3 regions of the Paraburkholderia sp. XV genome follow, and region 1 is predicted to be linked to each of the others. Evidence: predicted binding sites of a transcription regulator. Region 1 holds the regulator's gene; each other region holds the start of a gene.
What was found. Region 1 encodes LexA, which represses DNA repair genes until DNA is damaged. Its sites were predicted from a motif close to ACTGTATNNNNATACAGT; they were not measured.

Region 1 (6,213 bases):
CCGAGCCGCCGAGCGGCACCACGCGCCGCACGCCGACGACGATGCCGTCGCGATGCCCCGACGCCTGCGGGTACAGCACGAGATCGTGCGGGCGCACATAGGCGAACGCCGGGCCCTGGAAGTTCGCTTCGATCGCGATCGGCTGCGCGGCGCCATCGACGACAAAACCCTTGCGGTCGACGCTGCCATGCAGCCGGTTCGCCGCGCCGAGAAACTCGTAGACGAACGAGGTCTGCGGATGATCGTAGACGTCCTGCGGGCTGCCCACCTGCTCGACGTGCCCGTGATTCAGCACGACGATGCGGTCCGCGACTTCGAGCGCTTCTTCCTGGTCATGCGTGACGAAGATCGTCGAAATATGCAGGTCGTCGTGCAGGCGGCGCAGCCAGCTGCGCAGTTCCTTGCGCACCTTCGCGTCCAGCGCGCCGAACGGCTCGTCGAGCAGCAGCACTTTGGGCTCGACGGCCAATGCGCGCGCCAGCGCGATACGCTGCCGCTGGCCGCCCGACAGTTCCGACGGATAGCGTTGCGCGAGCCAGTCGAGCTGCACGAGCTTCAGCAGTTCGTGCACCTTCTCGCGGATCACCGCTTCGGACGGGCGCTCTTTACGCGGCTTCACGCGCAAGCCGAACGCAACGTTCTCGAACACCGTCATGTGACGGAACAGCGCGTAATGCTGGAACACGAAGCCGACGTTGCGCTCGCGCGCGCCCACTTCCGCGACATCCTGGCCTTGCAGCACGACCTGGCCGGCGTCCGCGTATTCGAGGCCCGCGATCACGCGCAGCAAGGTGGTCTTGCCACAGCCCGAGGGTCCAAGCAGCGCGACGAGCTCGCCCGGCGGAAAATCGAGCGAGACGTTGTCGAGCGCGGTGAAGTCGCCAAAGCGCTTTTGCAGATTGCGTACGGTGATGCCCATCTTTGACAACTCTCCTTACTGGACCGATTGTGCGGCGGTATTGGTCGACTGCGTGGACGGCTTGCTGACGGGACCGGCATGCGCAGGCACGTCGCGCGCGCTCGCCAGTTCCGCCGACATGTGGCGCTCGGCGAGCAGCTTCAGGCCGAGCGTGACGAGCGCGAGCAACGCGAGCACCGACGCCACGGCGAAGGCCGCCGAAAAGTTATATTCGTTGTAGAGAATCTCGACGTGCAGCGGCATCGTGTCCGTCTGTCCCCGGATGTGGCCCGACACCACCGACACCGCGCCGAACTCGCCCATCGCCCGCGCGTTGCACAGAATCACGCCATACAGCAGACCCCATTTGACGTTCGGCAGCGTGACGCGCCGGAAAATCTGCCAGCCCGACGCGCCGAGCACGTGCGCGGCTTCTTCCTCGTCGTTACCTTGCGCCTGCATCAGCGGAATCAGCTCGCGTGCGACGAACGGGAACGTGACGAAGATCGTCGCGAGCACGATGCCCGGCACCGCGAAGATGATCTGCACGTTGTGATCGGCGAGCCACGGTCCGAACCAGCCCTGCGCGCCGAACATCAGCACGTAGATCAGACCCGAGATCACGGGCGACACCGAGAACGGCAAGTCGATCAATGTTGTCAGCAGCGCCTTGCCGCGGAACTCGAACTTGGCGATACACCACGATGCGGCAAGACCGAACACGAGATTCAGCGGCACCGCGATCGCGGCCGTCAGCAGCGTCAGCTTGATCGCGGAAACGGCGTCGGGATCGGCGAGCGACTCGAAGTAGAACGCCACGCCCTTGCTGAGCGCCTGATAAAACACGGCAACGAGCGGCAGCGCGAGGAACAGCGCGAGAAACAGCAGCGCGATGCCCGTCAGTATCCAGCGCACGGCGCGCGGTTCGGTCACCGGGTCGGGGCGGCGCACGGCGTTGGCGTTGCCTGCGCCCGAGCCGGAAAGCACGACGGTATCCTGGCTCATTGCGCACCTCCCGTCAGCGCAGCCGACGACACCGCGGGCACGGCAGGCGCCGTGCGGCCGCGCGTCGTGCGCCGCTGCAGATACCACTGCAGCGTGTTGATCAGCAGCAGCATCAGGAACGACACCACCAGCATCACGACAGCCAGCGCCGTCGCACCCGCGTAATCGTATTGTTCGAGCTTGGTGATGATGAGCAGCGACGTGATCTCCGACTTCATCGGCACGTTGCCCGCGATGAAGATCACCGAGCCGTATTCGCCCAGGGCGCGCGCGAACGCCAACGCAAAACCCGTCAGCAGCGCGGGAAACACGCTGGGAAACACGACGCGCCGGAACGTCAGCCAGCGCGACGCGCCCAGGCACGCAGCCGCCTCTTCCTGCTCGCGCTCGAACTCTTCGAGCACGGGCTGCACGGTCCGCACGACGAACGGCAAGCCGATGAAGGTCAGCGCAACCAGCACGCCCGCCGGCGTGAACGCGATCTTGATGCCGAGCGGTTCGAGAAACTGGCCGACCCAGCCATTGCCGGAATAGATCGCCGCGAGCGAGATGCCGGCCACCGAGGTAGGCAGCGCAAACGGCAGATCGACGACCGCGTCGACGAGGCGCTTGAACGGAAACTTGTAGCGCACCAGCACCCAGGCGACCAGAAAGCCGAACACCGCGTTGATCAGCGCGCCGCCGAGCGCCGAGAAGAACGTCAGCCGGTACGACGCGAGCACCCGTGGCGACGTGACGGCGCGCACGAACTGGCTCCAGTCGAGCGTGGCCGTCTTGAGAAAAGTGGCCGCGAGCGGGATCAGCACCACGAGGCTCAGATACGCCAGCGTGATGCCGAGCGTCAGGCCGAAGCCCGGTATCGCGCTCGGCTTGCGAAAGGTCAACGTCGTCATGCGAAAGCTCTTTCAGGTGTTATGCGTTGCAACGCGTGCCGTCGCACCATTGCCGAAAGCGCGCCCGAAGGCGCGCCTTTGTTCAAACATGGCCGCTGTGTGGTTTCACTGCGGCTGATAGATCGAATCGAACACGCCGCCATCGGCAAAGTGCGTCTTCTGCGCATTCGTCCAGCCGCCGAACGAATCGTCGACCGTGTACAGCTTCAGCTTCGGAAACTTCTCGGTCAGCGCTGCCGGTACCTTGTTCGAACGCGGACGGTAGAAGTTCTTCGCGGCGATCTCCTGACCTTCCTCGCTGTACAGGAAGTTCAGATACGCGTCGGCGAGCTTGCGCGAGCCGTGCTTGTCGACCACCTTGTCCACCACGGCGACGGGCGGCTCGGCCAGAATGCTCGCCGACGGCACGACGATCTCGAACTTGTCGGTGCCGAATTCCTTCACCGACAGGAACGCCTCGTTTTCCCATGCGATCAGCACGTCGCCGATGCCGCGCTGCACGAAGCTCGTGGTCGCGCCACGCGCGCCGGAGTCGAGCACGCCCGCGTTCTTATAGAGCTTCGACACGAATTCCTTGGCCTTCTGGTCGTTGCCGCCCGGCAGATGCGCCGCGTACGCCCATGCCGCCAGATAGTTCCAGCGCGCGCCGCCCGACGTCTTCGGGTTCGGCGTCACGATCGACACGCCCGGCTTCACCAGATCGTCCCAATCCTTGATGTGCTTCGGGTTGCCCTTGCGCACGAGGAACACGATCGTCGACGTGTACGGCGACGCGTTGTCGGGCAGGCGCTTCTGCCAATCCTTGTTGACGAGGCCCTTGTTGGCGAGTGCGTCGATGTCGTAAGCGAGCGCGAGCGTCACGACGTCGGCCTGCAGGCCATCCAGCACCGAACGCGCCTGCGCGCCGGAGCCGCCATGCGACTGCTTGAAGGTAACCGATTCACCCGTCTTCGCCTTCCATTCCTTGCCGAACGCCTGATTGACGTCCTGATAGAGCTCGCGGGTCGGATCGTAGGAAACGTTCAGCAGCGTCGTGTCCGCGTGCGCCTGCGCGATCATCCCGACCGCCGACGCGGCGCCCAGTGCGAGCGCTGCGACCAACCGCTTCGCGCTGCCGCGCGTTGACTTCCGTGCTCCTGCCAACCCCGTGATCCGAATGCCCATCGACCTTCTCCGTCTTGTTGGTGTGACTGCCTGTTTTCCGCTGATTGCCGCGATTCGCTGCTGCGCAAGCGGCAAGCGCCTCTGCCGCTGCGCGGGCGTTGCTGCTGCATCAATGGAGGCCAGTCTATCCAGGCGGCTTCATCATTAAAAATAATGTTTCTTCATTTTTTAATACGCAATAGTGGTAAAGGAATGGTTTGCCTCCGCGAGCACGTCCATTGCGCCGCTTCAGCGCCGTCTTTCGACGTTCACACGACACCCGCAGCGACGAACTTAAAGTAAAGCTTGAAATGCGCCGGATACTGTATAAAAATACAGTCACCTGTCTATCCATACAGTGGCGCCATGACCAAACTCACCGCACGTCAGCAACAGGTTTTCGAACTGATCCGCCGCGCCATCGAGCGCACGGGCTTCCCGCCCACGCGGGCCGAGATCGCCGCCGAACTCGGCTTCAGCTCGGCGAACTCGGCGGAAGAACACCTGAGAGCGCTGGCGCGCAAGGGCGTGATCGAACTGGCGGCGGGCGCGTCGCGCGGTATCCGCCTGCTCGCGGGCCAGGACGATTCCCCGCACCAGTTCACGCTGCCGCACGCGAGCATCATGCAGTTGTCGCTGCCGCTCGTGGGCCGCGTGGCAGCCGGTAGCCCGATCCTCGCGCAAGAACACATCTCGCAGACTTACACGTGCGACCCGTCGCTGTTCTCGAGCAAGCCCGACTACCTGCTGAAGGTGCGCGGGCTGTCGATGCGCGACGCGGGCATCTTCGACGGCGACCTGCTCGCCGTGCAGAAAAAGAGCGAAGCAAAAGACGGCCAGATCATCATCGCGCGGCTGGGTGACGACGTGACCGTGAAGCGCCTGAAGCGCCGGCCCAACGGCATCGAGCTGATCGCCGAGAACCCCGATTACGAAAACATTTTTGTTCAGGCCGGCAGCGCGGAGTTCGCGCTGGAAGGCATCGCGGTCGGGTTGATCCGGCCGACGGAATTCTAATTAGCTGAACACTGTCTGGAGAGACTCATGGAACGCCTTGCCCGCTTGCTGCCCTTTCGCCAGTTCGGTCGTCTGCGCCATCTGCGCGAGCTTGTCCCTTGTGGTTCGCTGACGGCGCTTGCGTCGAATGTCGCGGGCCGCACGGCATCGCTGTTCGATGACGAACCTCAGTCGTTGCCGTCCGCGCAACCGGCGTTCGCTCGCGTGTCGCTGAACTCGGGCCTCAATGCGGAACCGGCACGGCGCGCACCCGTCCGGGTCTACCACGGGCCGTCGCGGCTCATCATGGTCGGCACCGTAGACGCTGTCTGCAACATGATCGATCGCGCCATTGCCGAGCAAGGCGATCAACTGACCCAGCAGGCCGCGTGAGCGCGCCGCTTGCGTCTGATATCGAAGCGGTGAAACGCTTGCTTGCAAACTCGCGGGATCGTTTCGGTGCCGATCGGGTCCACACCTGATCGATACTGAAAACGGAGCGTTCCGCACAATGGCAGGTCTGGTACGGATGCAAGGCCGCGTGGGTCGGCCAATTCTGATCGCGTTGATCGCGATCGTCGTCGTGGCTGCGCTGGGTTATGCGTACGCATCGCCGTATATCGCGCTCGACCGGCTCAAACGCGCCGCCGATTCCCGCGATGTCGAAACGGTCAACGCGTACGTCGACTACCCGGCGCTACGCGACAGTCTCAAGCTACAGGTCACAGGGTTGCTGACGCGGCGGCTCGACGTGCAGCACAACGGCAATCCGCTCGCGGCGATTGGCGCGATGATCGGTGTTGCATTGATTGGTCCGCTTGTCGATGCCTATGCGACGCCGGACGGTGTCGCCGCGTTGCTCAACGGTATGCCGCCGCGCGGCGAACCGGGCGAGCGCCCGCCTCCGCCGCCGGCCGCGCAGACAGACAACCCGCCGCAAACCCCGCCGCCCGCATCGGGCCAGGCTAACGCCAACAGCAAGACGCCGCCGCAGCCGCCGCAAACCACGGCGGGATATCGCGGCGTCAACGAATTCGTCGTGAGCTATCAGCACGGTGTCGGCGACACGCGCTATGCGGCGATCTTCCGTCGCCAGGGACTGTTCACGTGGAAGCTGTCAGCCGTCGATCTGAACGGCTGACGCGCCATCACATCGCTGCTCGCCATCAGGCGGCTGTGTCAGGCAGCCGCCTGCTCCTCTTCAGCCGCCGACGAACACGCGACCAGAATGCTGCACGACACGCGGTCCAGCAGCGGCGTATTACCCGCGCCCATCCA
Region 2 (6,213 bases), on a different contig from region 1:
ATCGTGTTCCCCGAAACCACGCTGTCGGGCTTTCCGACGCGCGAGAACGTCGCCGACGTCGCGCAGACGCTCGATGGCCCCGCCCTGTCCGCCGTGCGCGACGCGGCCCGGCAACAGGGCGTGGCCGTCGCAGTGGGCCTCGCCGAACGTGACGGCAAGCAGTTCTACAACACGACCGTGCTCGTCGACGAACGCGGCGACATCGTGCTGCGCTATCGCAAGACGCATCTGTGGGCATCGGATGTAGGCGTGTTCACGCCGGGCGACCGCTTCGAGACCTGCACGTGGAACGGCCTGACGGTGGGCTTGCTGATCTGCTACGACATCGAATTTCCCGAATCGGCGCGCGCCGTCGCCGCGCTCGACGCCGATCTGCTGATCGTCACCAACGGCAACATGGACCCGTTCGGCCCCGTGCATCGACGCGCAATCACGGCGCGCGCAATGGAAAACCAGATGTTCGCGCTGATGGTGAACCGCTGCGGTTCCGGCGACGACAATCTGACGTTCCCCGGCCTCTCCGCACTGATCGATCCGTTCGGGGAAACCGTGCTCGAACTGGGTGGCGACGAGACGGTGACGAAGGCCACCGTCGATTTCAAGCGGCTCGAAGCGAGTCGCGAGCACTACAACTATCTGCACGACGCACGCGTGCCGCTTGGCCTCGTGCCCGTCGAACAGTCGAACGGCCATCGCGCGCTGATGGTCGAAGCGCGCCGCCGCCGCACCGACTGAACGCTTTTTTTAGCAGTCTGTCCGGACGCACCGCACGGGGCCGAGCGCGCCCTGCGCGGGCGCGCCCACGCCCGTCGAAATGCCAGCCGTACGGCGAGTGCCCGGCACCATAAGGCATCCAGAAGACATCCATATCGGCCATCGCTATCGGCCTGGCTTTAGGAGAAATCATGCAAGCGTCGTCATCCCATGAACCGTCGCACCTGAAGCGCACGCTCGGCTTGCCGTCCGTGTTGCTGTTCGGTCTCGCCTATATGGCGCCGCTGATCGTCTACGGCACCTACGGCGTACTCGCCAAGGCCAGCGACGACACAGCCGCCCTCGCCTATCTGCTCGCGCTGATCGCAATCGCCTTCACGGCGCTCAGCTACGGCAAGCTCGCGCGGCTCTTCCCCGTCGCCGGCTCGGCGTACACGTACACGCGCAAGACCTTCAACGCGCACCTGGGCTTCCTGATCGGCTGGGCGACGCTGCTCGACTATTTCTTCCTGCCGATGGTGATCTGGCTGATCGGCGCCGCGTATCTGAACGCGGCGTTTCCGCATGTGCCGTCGTGGATCTGGATCGTCGCGTTCATCGTGCTGACCAGCGGGCTGAACATCGTCGGGATCGAGCTGGCTGCGCGTTTCAATATCGTGCTGATGGTCGTGCAACTGGCGATCGTCGCGATGTTCGTCGCCTTGTGCTGGCACTATGCATCGGCGGCGGCCGGCCCGGGCGGCATCGCGATGGCCGAACCGTTCTTCAAGCCGCATGTGCCGCTCGGCGCGACGATGGCGGGCGCCGCGATTGCCGCCTATTCGTATCTCGGCTTCGATGCCGTGTCGACGCTGACGGAAGAAACCATCGATCCGAAGAAGAACATGCCGCGCGCCATCCTGCTGATCGCGCTGATCGGCGGCGCGATTTTCGTGATTGCCGCGTACACGATGCAGCTGGCGCACCCCGGCGTCGAGTTCAAGGACACGGACTCGGCCGCGTTCGAAGTCGCGAAGATGATCGGCGGCGATATTTTCGTGACCGTGTTTCTCGCGGGGCTGATTCTCGCGCAGTTCGCATCGGGCATCTCGGCGCAGGCGAGCGTCGGTCGTCTGCTGTATGCGATGGGCCGCGATGAAATCCTGCCGAAGCGTTTTTTCGGTTACATCCATCCGCGCTTCAAGACGCCGGCGATCAACATCGCGATTGCGGGCATCGTCGGATTGATCGCGCTGAAGCTCGATGTGGCCACGTCGACGTCGTTCATCAACTTCGGCGCGTTCCTCGCGTTCACGGCCGTCAACCTGTGCGTGATTCGCGTGTATCTGTCGGGCAATCATGGCGAGCGCAAGATCGGCCTGCTCGGCGGACTGGTGTTTCCGCTGATCGGCGCGGTGGCCGATATCTGGCTGCTCGCGAGCCTCGAAAAGACGGCGCTCGTGCTCGGCGCGGCGTGGTTCGTGCTGGGTATCGCGTATCTGTGCTGGATCACGCGCCTGTTCCGCCAGGCGCCGCCCGAAGTGGCGATCTGAACGGATAGCGTGCGAGAAAACGCGGCGCATACAATGCGCCGCGTTTCGCTTTGTGTTCTGCCATTTATGCGCGCGCCGGAAATTCCGCTTCCAGCGCGTCGATCAGATTCGACAGCACGTCGACCCAGTTGCCGCGCTCCGACTGATTGAAGAGCCGCATGCCGGGATACCAGGGGCTATCCGTGCGCTCACGCAGCCACCGCCAGCATCCTGCGTAGCGATTGAGCAGCCACACGCGCTTGCCCATCGCGGCGGCGAGATGCGCGACCGATGTATCGACCGCGATCACCAGATCGAGCGGCTCGACGAGCGCTGCCGTGTCGGCGAAATCCGCGATCTCGTTCATCCAGTCGGTCACGTTGCGACGGGGCACGCAAGCGAGTTCCTTCGACGCATCGTCTGCCTTCTGCAAGCTGATCCACTGTGCGCGCGGCCATGCAAGCAGCCGCTCGATCTGCGCAGGCGCGATGCTGCGCATCCTGTCCATATGCGCGTTGATCTTGCCGCCCGCCCACACCATGCCGATGCGCGGCACACCTTGCGGCGCGACGTCCGCGAGACGCGCGCGCCAGTACGCGGCGCGCTGCGGGTCGGCGCGCAGATAGCGCGACGGCGCCGAGCCGAGGTTCTGCAGGCCGATGCCGAGCGCCATCGGCAGCGAAAGCATCGGCGAATAGCAGTCCCAGTCGCGCCAGTCGGAGGGCACGTCGTCCACCAGTCGCAACTGCGGATAGCGCTCGCCGAACGAATCCTCGAAGAGCCGCCGCAGCGGCTTGGGGCAGTTGAAGCCGATTGTCGAGAAACGGTCGAGCGTGAGCGGAAAGAAGCGGCTGAACTGCAACGCATCGCCGAGTCCCTGCTCGTACACGATGAACAGCCGCGCGTCGCGTGTCGGGGCAGCGTCACCCAGCCATTGCGGCACGGGCCATTCAGCCGGCCGCGCGCCGCGCTCGCCGCGATTGTTGCCGAGCGCGGCCCAGCGATATTCGAAATGCGGCCATGCTTCTTCATATCGCCCGGCCGCAAGCATCATATGGCCGATATTGCTGCGCGCTTCGAGATTCGACGGATCGAGTTCATACGCGCGCCCGTGATGCACGATCGCCGCTTCGACGTCGCCGAGCGCGTTCAGCACGAGACCGAGGTTGTTGTGCGCGCCGGAGTGCGCCGGATTCGTTGCGATCACGCTGCGATACGCGTGCTCTGCCGCTTCCATGTCGTCGTTGAGTTGCAGCGCGACGCCGAGATTGAAGGCGAGAATCGACGTATCGATCGACACGGACGGCTCGCTGCGCGCGAGATCGAGGCCGCGTTGTGCGCTCGCCGCGCCCTCGGCGAGTGCGCCCGACCGAATCTGCACGACGCTCAGACTGTTGTAGAAGACGGGATCGGGCCGCACGCGCAGCGCCTGTTCGATCCAGTGCGCCGCGCCGTCCGGCTCTTTCGCTTCGAGCGCGACGAGGCCGCGCAGATGCAGCGCGGCGGCGTGCCCGGGATGCGCTTGCAGGACACCGTTCAGATATGCACGCGCCACGTCGTGGTCACCCGTGACAAAGGCTTGCTCGGCTGCCGCGTACCGCTCGTCGATATCTGGCTGGGATGTCATTCGATCATGTCCTTCACCGCGAAAAAACTGAGGCTTCGAACCGTCGATACGTCGATACGTCGATACGTCGATTCGGCCCGGCGGCGGCAATGATTGCACTGTGCCGCTGGCGAGCTGTGAAGTTATGTAACGGCAGAAGCCGACGTGATTCCGCTTATTCACTGAAAATAGGACAAAACCGCGACGGCCGCGGGGTTTGCGTCGATACATGCCTTGTAGACGACGCGCGACGGCGTAGAATACTGTACGTATATACAGTATCGTCGTCTGCCATGGAACTGCTCAAAAAGCTCGAAATACTCGCCGACGCGGCTAAATACGACGCGTCGTGTGCGAGCAGCGGCGCGCCGCAGCGCAGTTCGCGCGGCGCGGACGGGCTCGGCGCGAGCACGGGCGCGGGCATCTGCCACAGCTTCACGCCCGACGGCCGCTGCGTGTCGCTGCTGAAAATCCTGCTGACCAATTTTTGCCTGTACGACTGTCAGTATTGCGTGAACCGCCGGACGAGCAATGTGCCGCGCGCGCGTTTCACGCCCGAGGAAGTCGTGAGCCTCACGCTCGACTTCTACCGGCGTAATTACATCGACGGGTTGTTTCTCAGCTCCGGCGTGATCCGCTCATCGAACTACACGATGGAGCAACTGGTGCGCGTCGCACAGTCGTTGCGCGAAGTCCATCTGTTTCGCGGCTATATCCATCTGAAGACGATTCCCGACGCCGACCCGGAACTGATCGCGCAAGCGGGCCGTTACGCGGATCGCCTGAGCGTCAATATCGAACTGCCGACCGAAATCAGTCTGGAACGGCTCGCGCCCGAGAAAAGCGCGCGCACGATCCGCCTTGCCATGAGCTCGATCCGGCTAGCCAGCGACGAAGCCGGGAGCGACGCGAAAGCGCCGCGCTTCTCGCCGGCTGGGCAAAGCACGCAGATGATCGTCGGCGCGGACGACACCAGCGACAGCACGATCCTGCAAACGGCCGAAACGCTATACGGCGCTTACCGGCTCAAGCGCGTCTACTACTCCGCGTTCAGCCCCATTCCCGACAGTCCGACCGCGCTGCCGGCCCAGGCGCCGCCGCTGTTGCGCGAGCATCGCCTGTATCAGGCGGATTTTCTGCTGCGCGGTTACGGCTTTCGCGTCGACGAACTGTTCGACACACCGGGCAATCTCGCGCTCGACATCGATCCGAAGCTCGCGTGGGCGCTGAATCATCGGGAGCGCTTTCCCGTCGATCTGAATCGCGCCAGCGCACACATGATCGCCCGCGTGCCGGGCATCGGCATGCGTAACGCAAAGCGTCTGGTGGAACTGCGGCGCTCGCGGCGCATCCGCTATCAGGATCTCGTGCAACTGCGCTGTTCGATGGACAAGACGCGGCCATTCGTCGTAACAGCCGACTATCGTCCTGCACATGCCGACCTGTCGACGCAGCGCTTACGCCACGCGCTGACGCCGCCGCCGACACAGTTGTCGCTGCTTTGACGCGGGCGCGAGCGCATGCAGATCATCTCGATCGACGACGACTATCAGGCGTGGCGCGAAGCCGCGTTACAGGCCCTGGCGAGCCGCATGGCGCCCGAGGATATCGACTGGCGTGTGATTGCCGACGACGATCGCGCAGCCACGCCCGCCTTGTTCGACGATCGCGCGCGCGTGCCGCGCGCGGCAGTGGCGCCCGCCAAGGTGCGCATTTCTCGCGAACTCGGCGAACTGCTGAAGGACGCGGCATGCTATCGCGACACGGCACGCTGGGCGTTTCTCTACCGCGTGCTGTGGCGATGGCACGACGGTGACCGCTCGGTCGCGTCCGCCGCCGATTGCGACGGCGCGCGTCTGTACAAGATGGCCAAGGCCGTGCGACGCGCGAAGCACGACATGATCGCCTATGTCCGGTTCCGGCTGCGCGAGCCGGGCAACGATGTGCCTGCGCCCGATCAGCCCGAATATGTCGCCTGGTATGAGCCGGAACACGATGTGCTCGCGTGGTCGGCCGAACATTTCGCGCGCCGCATGGGTCGTTCGACGTGGCTCATCTCGACGCCCGATGCCGCCGCGTGGTGGGATGGCAAAAACTTGCGGCTCGAACACCGTCCTGCGTCATCCAGCGATCATTGCAGGCACACCGCCGATGAGGCCGAAGCACTCTGGCTCGCTTACTACCGCAGCACGTTCAATCCCGCCCGCCTGAACGAGACGGCGCTCGAACAGCACATGCCCGTGCGCTTCTGGAAAGGATTGCCCGAAGGCCACCTGATTCCGTCGATGATCAGTGAAGCGAAGAGCGGCGCGCAACGGATCGCGCAGGCTCGCGGCGTCGGCATGCTGGGCGGCAAGAGCGTGCCCGTCGATGCACATGACG
Region 3 (6,213 bases), on a different contig from region 1:
TCCAGAACGTCGCCTTCGACGTATCGCCGCCGCCGGGGAACAGGTCGTTCACGCACATTTCGAGCGTCTCGCGGCGCGCCTGCTTCAGCTTCTTGTCGAAACCCACGATCTCCGCCATCCCGCCGACGCGGATCCGGTCGTCGAAACGCGTAATCGCGATCTTGTACGTCTCGTCGAGCACCGTCGAGACGGGCGCCGACTCGGCATTGACGATCGGCGCGGTGATCGAATAGCCCTTGAGGGGATATACGGGAATCTTGACGACGCCCGACAGGAACTTCGTCGAGTAAGAACCCAGCGCGACGACGAAGCTGTCCGCGCGCACCATCTCGCTGCCGCACTTCACGCCGGCGATGCGCTCGCCTTCCAGCGCCAGGGCGTCGATCGGCGTGTTGTAGCGGAACTTGACGCCCAACTGTTCGGCGAGCGCGGCAAGACGCGTCGTGAACAACTGGCAGTCGCCCGTTTCGTCGCCCGGCAGACGCAGGCCGCCCGTCAGCTTGTGCGCCGTCGCGGCGAGGGCGGGTTCGGCACGCGCGAGATCGCCCGGCATCAGCAGTTCGTACGGCACGTTCGCATCCTCGAGCACGGCGATGTCCTTCGCCGCGCCATCGAGTTGCTGTTGCGTGCGGAACAGTTGCAGCGTGCCGCCCGTGCGCCCTTCGTACTGGATGCCCGTTTCGGCGCGCAGCGCCTGCAGGCAATCACGGCTGTATTCGGCGAGACGCACCATGCGGCCCTTGTTGACGGCATAGCGCGCGGACGTGCAGTTCTGCAGCATCTGCCACATCCATTGCAACTGGAACTGCGTGCCGTCGAGCCGGATGGCGAGCGGCGCGTGTTTCTGGAACATCCATTTGACGGCCTTCAGCGGCACGCCCGGCGCCGCCCACGGCGCAGCGTAGCCCGGCGAAATCTGGCCGGCGTTGGCAAAGCTGGTTTCGAGCGCAGGGCCCGCTTCGCGGTCGATCACGGTGACTTCGTGTCCCGCGCGCGCAAGATAATAGGCGGTCGTAACCCCAACGACGCCACTGCCCAGAACGACGACTCGCATAGCTGCTCCATAAAGGTCGGAAGGCTCGCAGCGTGGTGGAAAACCCCGTTCTTCGCGTTTTTGTTCGATAGACGAGGTGGTTTGCCGCATGCCTAGTGTTAACCGCTATACTATTTGCGTCGAGGTAGGTTTTGTTATTGTATTTTTCAGATTTTCAGTAAAAACCATGCGTACACAGCGTCAGCCCGTTCGAGCGCTCGACAAACTCGATCACAAGATCCTGAAAATCCTCCAGCAGGATGGCCGGATCGCCATGAAGGAACTGGCCGAGCAGGTGGGTCTTTCCGTGACGCCGTGCATCGAGCGCGTCAAGCGCATGGAGCGCGACGGCGTCATTACGGGCTATCACGCGCGCGTGAATCCGGCGGAACTGGGCGCGGCATTGCTGGTGTTCGTCGAGATCACGCTCGATCACAAGAGCGGCAACATGTTCGACCAGTTCCGGCGCGAAGTGCAGAAGATTCCCGAGGTGCTCGAATGCCATCTCGTGTCGGGCGATTTCGACTATCTGATCAAGGCGCGCATCGGCGAAATGGCCGACTACCGAAAGCTGCTTGGCGACATACTCCTGCAACTGCCGGGCGCGGTGCAGTCGAAAAGCTATGTCGTGATGGAAGAAATCAAGGAAACGCTGAACATTGCTGTAGGCGAGTGACGCTTACGGCGTGACTCGCGCAAGGCCGAAGTGGCCGCTCAAGTCATGCTCGACAAAAGCTGTAAACACTGTATATTTGTACAGTATTGAGCATTGCTTTTGCCGTGTGCCGTGACCGACTACGATCGAGACATTCCCGAATTTCCAATCGCGCCACCCGCTCCGCGCAAGGGGCGCGGCGCGGTCACGAATGTGCAGGGCCGCTACGAAGTGGACCAGCGCGAGGCCGTCGACGACGGCTGGATCGCGCCGCCGGAAGAGGAAAGCGGGCGTCCGGCGTTGCGCACGCAGCTATTCGAGGAGCGCGCGAAAAGCATCCTCACGCACAACCAGTCGCCCGATATTCCGTTCAGCGTGTCGCTGAATCCGTATCGCGGGTGCGAGCATGGCTGTATCTATTGCTTCGCGCGGCCTACGCACAGTTATCTTGGCCTGTCGCCGGGCCTCGACTTCGAAAGCCGGATCTACGCAAAGGTCAACGCGCCGGAACTGCTCGCGCGTGAAATGGCGAAGAAATCCTATGTGCCGGAGCCGATCGCGCTGGGCGTGAATACGGACGCATGGCAACCCGTCGAACGGGATCTCAAGCTGACGCGGCGCGTGATCCAGGTCATGAGCGAGCACAACCAGGCGTTCGCCGCGATCACCAAGAACTCGCTGATCGAGCGCGATATCGATCTGCTGGCGCCGATGGCCGCGAAAGGGCTGATGATGGCGGCCATCACCATTACGACGCTCGACGCCGACATCGCTCGCACGCTGGAGCCGCGCGCTGCCACGCCCGCGCGGCGGCTCAGGACGATTCGCGCGTTGAGCGAGGCGGGCATCCCGGTGGGTGTGAGCATTGCGCCCGTAATTCCGTTCGTCACCGAGCAGGATATGGAGCGCGTGCTGGAGGCCTGCGCGGAAGCGGGCGCGACGAGCGCGAGCTATATCGTGTTGCGTCTGCCTTGGGAAGTTGCGCCGCTCTTCAAGGGGTGGCTGGAAGCGCATTTCCCCGACCGCGCCGAGCGCGTGATGAACCGCGTGCGCGACATGCGCGGCGGCAAGGACTACGACGCGTCGTTTTCGACGCGTATGAAAGGCGAGGGGCTATGGGCTGATCTGCTCAAGCAGCGTTTTGCGAACGCGGTACGGCGGCTTGGTCTCAATGCGCGCAATCACGGCATTCTCGACATGTCGCATTTCAAGCGCGCCGAGTCACCCAAACCGCGTAAGCCGGCTACGCCGGACACGCTGGACACGCCTCAATTGAGTCTTTTCTGAATGCGACCTTATTGCGAGATCGCTTTTGCGGCCTCGACTTGCGATTCGAAGTAGGTCTGGAACGACAGCGCGAGTCCCGTCATTAGCAGGAATGCGCCGATCAGCAGCGAAAAGATCACGACGAAGATAACGGTCCAGCCGGAGCGGCTCTGCTGGCCGGTGTCCGCGTTGAACTGGGCGTCCCATTTTTCGTCGGGGCGCAGGCCGTAGACGATCGCCGCGAGGAAAGCCGCCAGCATCGACACGGCACCGGGAAAGGCGAGCGCCCAGCCCATGATTGCGGCGCGCTCGGTGGCGGCGAGCAGCATGAAGCCAGGAATGCCGATGATCGTCCCAACGAGGTGCGCCCAACCCCACACGTCGCGCAAACCGTACAGATAGAAGCGGTGCGCGCCGAGCGTGCCGAAGAAGAAAGCGAGCGCGGCGGTGAGGGTCTTCGAGCGAAAGCGCGAGTGATGCGTAGCGACGGTGGCCATGAGCGTGAGCGACAAGGTGACGGACGGCTTCTGAGGCTGCGGATTCCGCGCACAGCCGTCGCGCATTCTACGCTGGCCGCATTGCGCGCGGCACTTGTGGAGACTTATGCCGGCATTCCGCGGTGGGGCGGCGCGAAGCGGATGTGGCCCGGAAACGGAGACGGCGCGCAGGCGCAGCGTGGCATCCGCGCGACGGTGCCCTGACATATAGGCAAAATCGCATCAGCAAGCGCCTCATGTCGCTCCCATCGTGCTTGTACAGGCCCATGTGGCCTGGCCATCGAGCCTTGCCCGCAGCGTCGCGGCTCAGTTTATCCCGCTAAGTGTTTGTTGTGCTTTCGGTTTCCGGCTATAATCGCGTGTTTCAGTAGTTTCGAACCCCGGTTTTCAAGGATTCTAGTATGGTCATCATCCGCTTGGCTCGTGGCGGCTCGAAGAAGCGCCCTTTCTACAACATCGTCGCAACCGATTCGCGTAACCGTCGTGACGGCCGCTTCATCGAGCGCGTTGGTTTCTACAACCCGGTCGCCACGAAGGGTGAGTCGCTGCGTATCGCTCAAGACCGCCTGACGTACTGGCAAGGCGTTGGCGCGCAACTGTCGCCGACCGTCCAGCGTCTGGTGAAGGAAGCGCAAAAGGCGCAACCGGCTGCTTAAGTGCAGTGTTACGGTACATCGTCGGCTCGTGCGGCAGTGGTTCTGCGCGAGTCCGAGGTGTGCAGGTTTGACGTATGCAGGGCTTGAGGTTCGCTGATGTCGGAGCGTGATTCGGATAGTTCAGGACGCGCCAAGGCGAAAACACAGCCTGGCGCGCGAGCGTCGTTTGGCGCGTTTGTCCGCAAGCCGGTCGAGCGGGCCGCGGCGAATGCCGCAACGGCCGAAGCTGCGCAAGGCATGCAGGCTGAATCGGCGGAAAGCTGGCCCGACGACGCTGTCGAGGTCGGCGCAATTGTCGATGCATACGGTCTCAAAGGCTGGGTGAAGGTGGCCGCGCATGCGGACGCCGGTCAGGGCGGCGACGCCTTGCTTAGTGCCAAACGCTGGTGGCTCGAGAAGGGCCGCGAGCGCAAATCGGCGCCCCGCCTGCAGTCCAAGGTTCATGGCGACAGCATCGTTGCGCAACTCGGCGGCCTGGCTGACCGGGATGCTGCATTCGCGATGCGTGGCCACCGCGTCTACGTGCGTCGCAGCGATTTCCCTGCGCTCGGAACCGACGAATTCTACTGGGTCGACCTGCTGGGCCTCGATGTTGTGAACGAGGCGGGCGTCGAACTCGGCAAGGTTGCAGATCTGATCGACAACGGTGCGCAGTCGGTGTTGCGCATCGAATATCCGGCTACCGGGAAAGACGGCGAGCCGGTCACCGGCGAGCGCCTGATCCCGTTCGTCGGCGTCTTCATCAAAACGGTGGATCAGGCGGCGAAGAAGATCATCGTCGACTGGGAAGCCGATTACTAAAACATTTCGCTTCACGGAGAGAGCGATGCAGTTCGATATCGTTACGCTCTTTCCTGACATGTTTCGCGCGCTGACCGACTGGGGTATTACGAGCCGCGCGGCGAAGCAGGAGCGATATGGGTTGCGCACGTGGAATCCGCGTGATTTCACAACCGACAACTACCGCACAATCGACGATCGCCCGTACGGCGGCGGCCCCGGCATGGTAATGCTGGCCAAGCCGCTGGAAGACGCGATCGGCGCCGCGAAGGCGGCGCAGGCGGAGCAGGGCATCGAAGGCGCGCGCGTCGTGATGATGTCGCCGCAAGGCGCCACGCTCAATCACGACAAGGTCATGCGCTTTGCCGCCGAGCCTGGTCTGATTTTGCTGTGCGGGCGCTACGAAGCGATCGATCAACGTCTGATCGACCGTGTCGTCGACGAAGAAGTCAGCCTCGGCGACTTCGTGCTGTCGGGTGGCGAGTTGCCGGCCATGGCGTTGATCGATGCCGTCGTGCGTCATCTGCCGGGTGTGCTGAATGATGCACAATCGGCGGTGCAGGACAGTTTCGTCGATGGCTTGCTCGATTGCCCGCACTACACGCGTCCCGAGGAATACGACGGCGTGCGTGTGCCCGATGTGCTGCTCGGCGGCCATCATGCGGAAATCGAGTTGTGGCGGCGGCGCGAAGCGTTGCGCAATACGCTGGTCAAGCGGCCCGATCTGATCGTTCAGGCCAGAAAGAACAAGTTGTTGAGCCGTGCCGACGAGGCGTGGCTCGCAAATCTCGCCAAGGAAGCAGCGAAGCATTGAGCTTCGCGCAACGAAGCGGGGTCAAGGCGGAGCCGTCCATGCGTGGCCGGTTCCAGATGTGAACCCATCCTCTATCGGGGCCGTAGCCGAACGCGCGCAGCGCGAGGCAGGTACGAACGCCGACAAGATGGCAACAGGAGTCAGTAATGAATCTGATTGCAAAACTCGAGCAGGAAGAAATCGAGCGCGCGCTCGCAGGCAAAACCATCCCCGAATTCGCTCCTGGCGATACGGTGATCGTCAGCGTCAACGTGGTTGAAGGTAACCGCAAGCGCGTTCAGGCTTACGAAGGCGTCGTGATCGCGAAGCGTAATCGTGGCCTCAACTCGTCGTTCATCGTCCGCAAGATTTCGTCGGGCGAAGGCGTCGAGCGTACGTTCCAGACGTATTCGCCGCTGCTGGCAAGCATCGTCGTCAAGCGTCGTGGCGATGTGCGTCGTGCGAAGCTGTACTACCTGCGCGAACGTTCGGGCAAGTCGGCTCGAATCAAAGAAAAGCTGGTGTCGAAAGAC

Region 2: KFO72_RS17670 (putative DNA modification/repair radical SAM protein) is a predicted target of LexA. The motif match lies at 4,094-4,111, and genes of this name have one in related genera.
Region 3: KFO72_RS38260 (PA0069 family radical SAM protein) is a predicted target of LexA. The motif match lies at 1,777-1,794, and genes of this name have one in related genera.

What each region holds. Positions count from the first base shown of each region.
Region 1 is NZ_JAGUUD010000009.1:128,496-134,708, reverse strand. Features, by position in the region: gene KFO72_RS07895 (sulfate/molybdate ABC transporter ATP-binding protein) at 1-919, opposite strand, end outside; gene cysW (sulfate ABC transporter permease subunit CysW) at 935-1,903, opposite strand; gene cysT (sulfate ABC transporter permease subunit CysT) at 1,900-2,796, opposite strand; gene KFO72_RS07880 (sulfate ABC transporter substrate-binding protein) at 2,902-3,960, opposite strand; gene lexA (transcriptional repressor LexA) at 4,306-4,956, shown strand; gene KFO72_RS07870 (hypothetical protein) at 4,984-5,328, shown strand; gene KFO72_RS07865 (DUF2939 domain-containing protein) at 5,447-6,076, shown strand; gene KFO72_RS07860 (universal stress protein) at 6,115-6,213, opposite strand, start outside.
Region 2 is NZ_JAGUUD010000033.1:14,914-21,126, reverse strand. Features, by position in the region: gene KFO72_RS17685 (carbon-nitrogen hydrolase family protein) at 1-735, shown strand, start outside; gene KFO72_RS17680 (APC family permease) at 906-2,246, shown strand; gene KFO72_RS17675 (tetratricopeptide repeat protein) at 2,311-3,852, opposite strand; gene KFO72_RS17670 (putative DNA modification/repair radical SAM protein) at 4,125-5,336, shown strand; gene KFO72_RS17665 (UdgX family uracil-DNA binding protein) at 5,352-6,213, shown strand, end outside.
Region 3 is NZ_JAGUUD010000158.1:8,249-14,461, reverse strand. Features, by position in the region: gene KFO72_RS38270 (D-amino acid dehydrogenase) at 1-1,054, opposite strand, end outside; gene KFO72_RS38265 (Lrp/AsnC ligand binding domain-containing protein) at 1,221-1,709, shown strand; gene KFO72_RS38260 (PA0069 family radical SAM protein) at 1,821-2,975, shown strand; gene KFO72_RS38255 (NINE protein) at 2,984-3,451, opposite strand; gene rpsP (30S ribosomal protein S16) at 3,853-4,107, shown strand; gene rimM (ribosome maturation factor RimM) at 4,204-4,908, shown strand; gene trmD (tRNA (guanosine(37)-N1)-methyltransferase TrmD) at 4,934-5,701, shown strand; gene rplS (50S ribosomal protein L19) at 5,848-6,213, shown strand, end outside.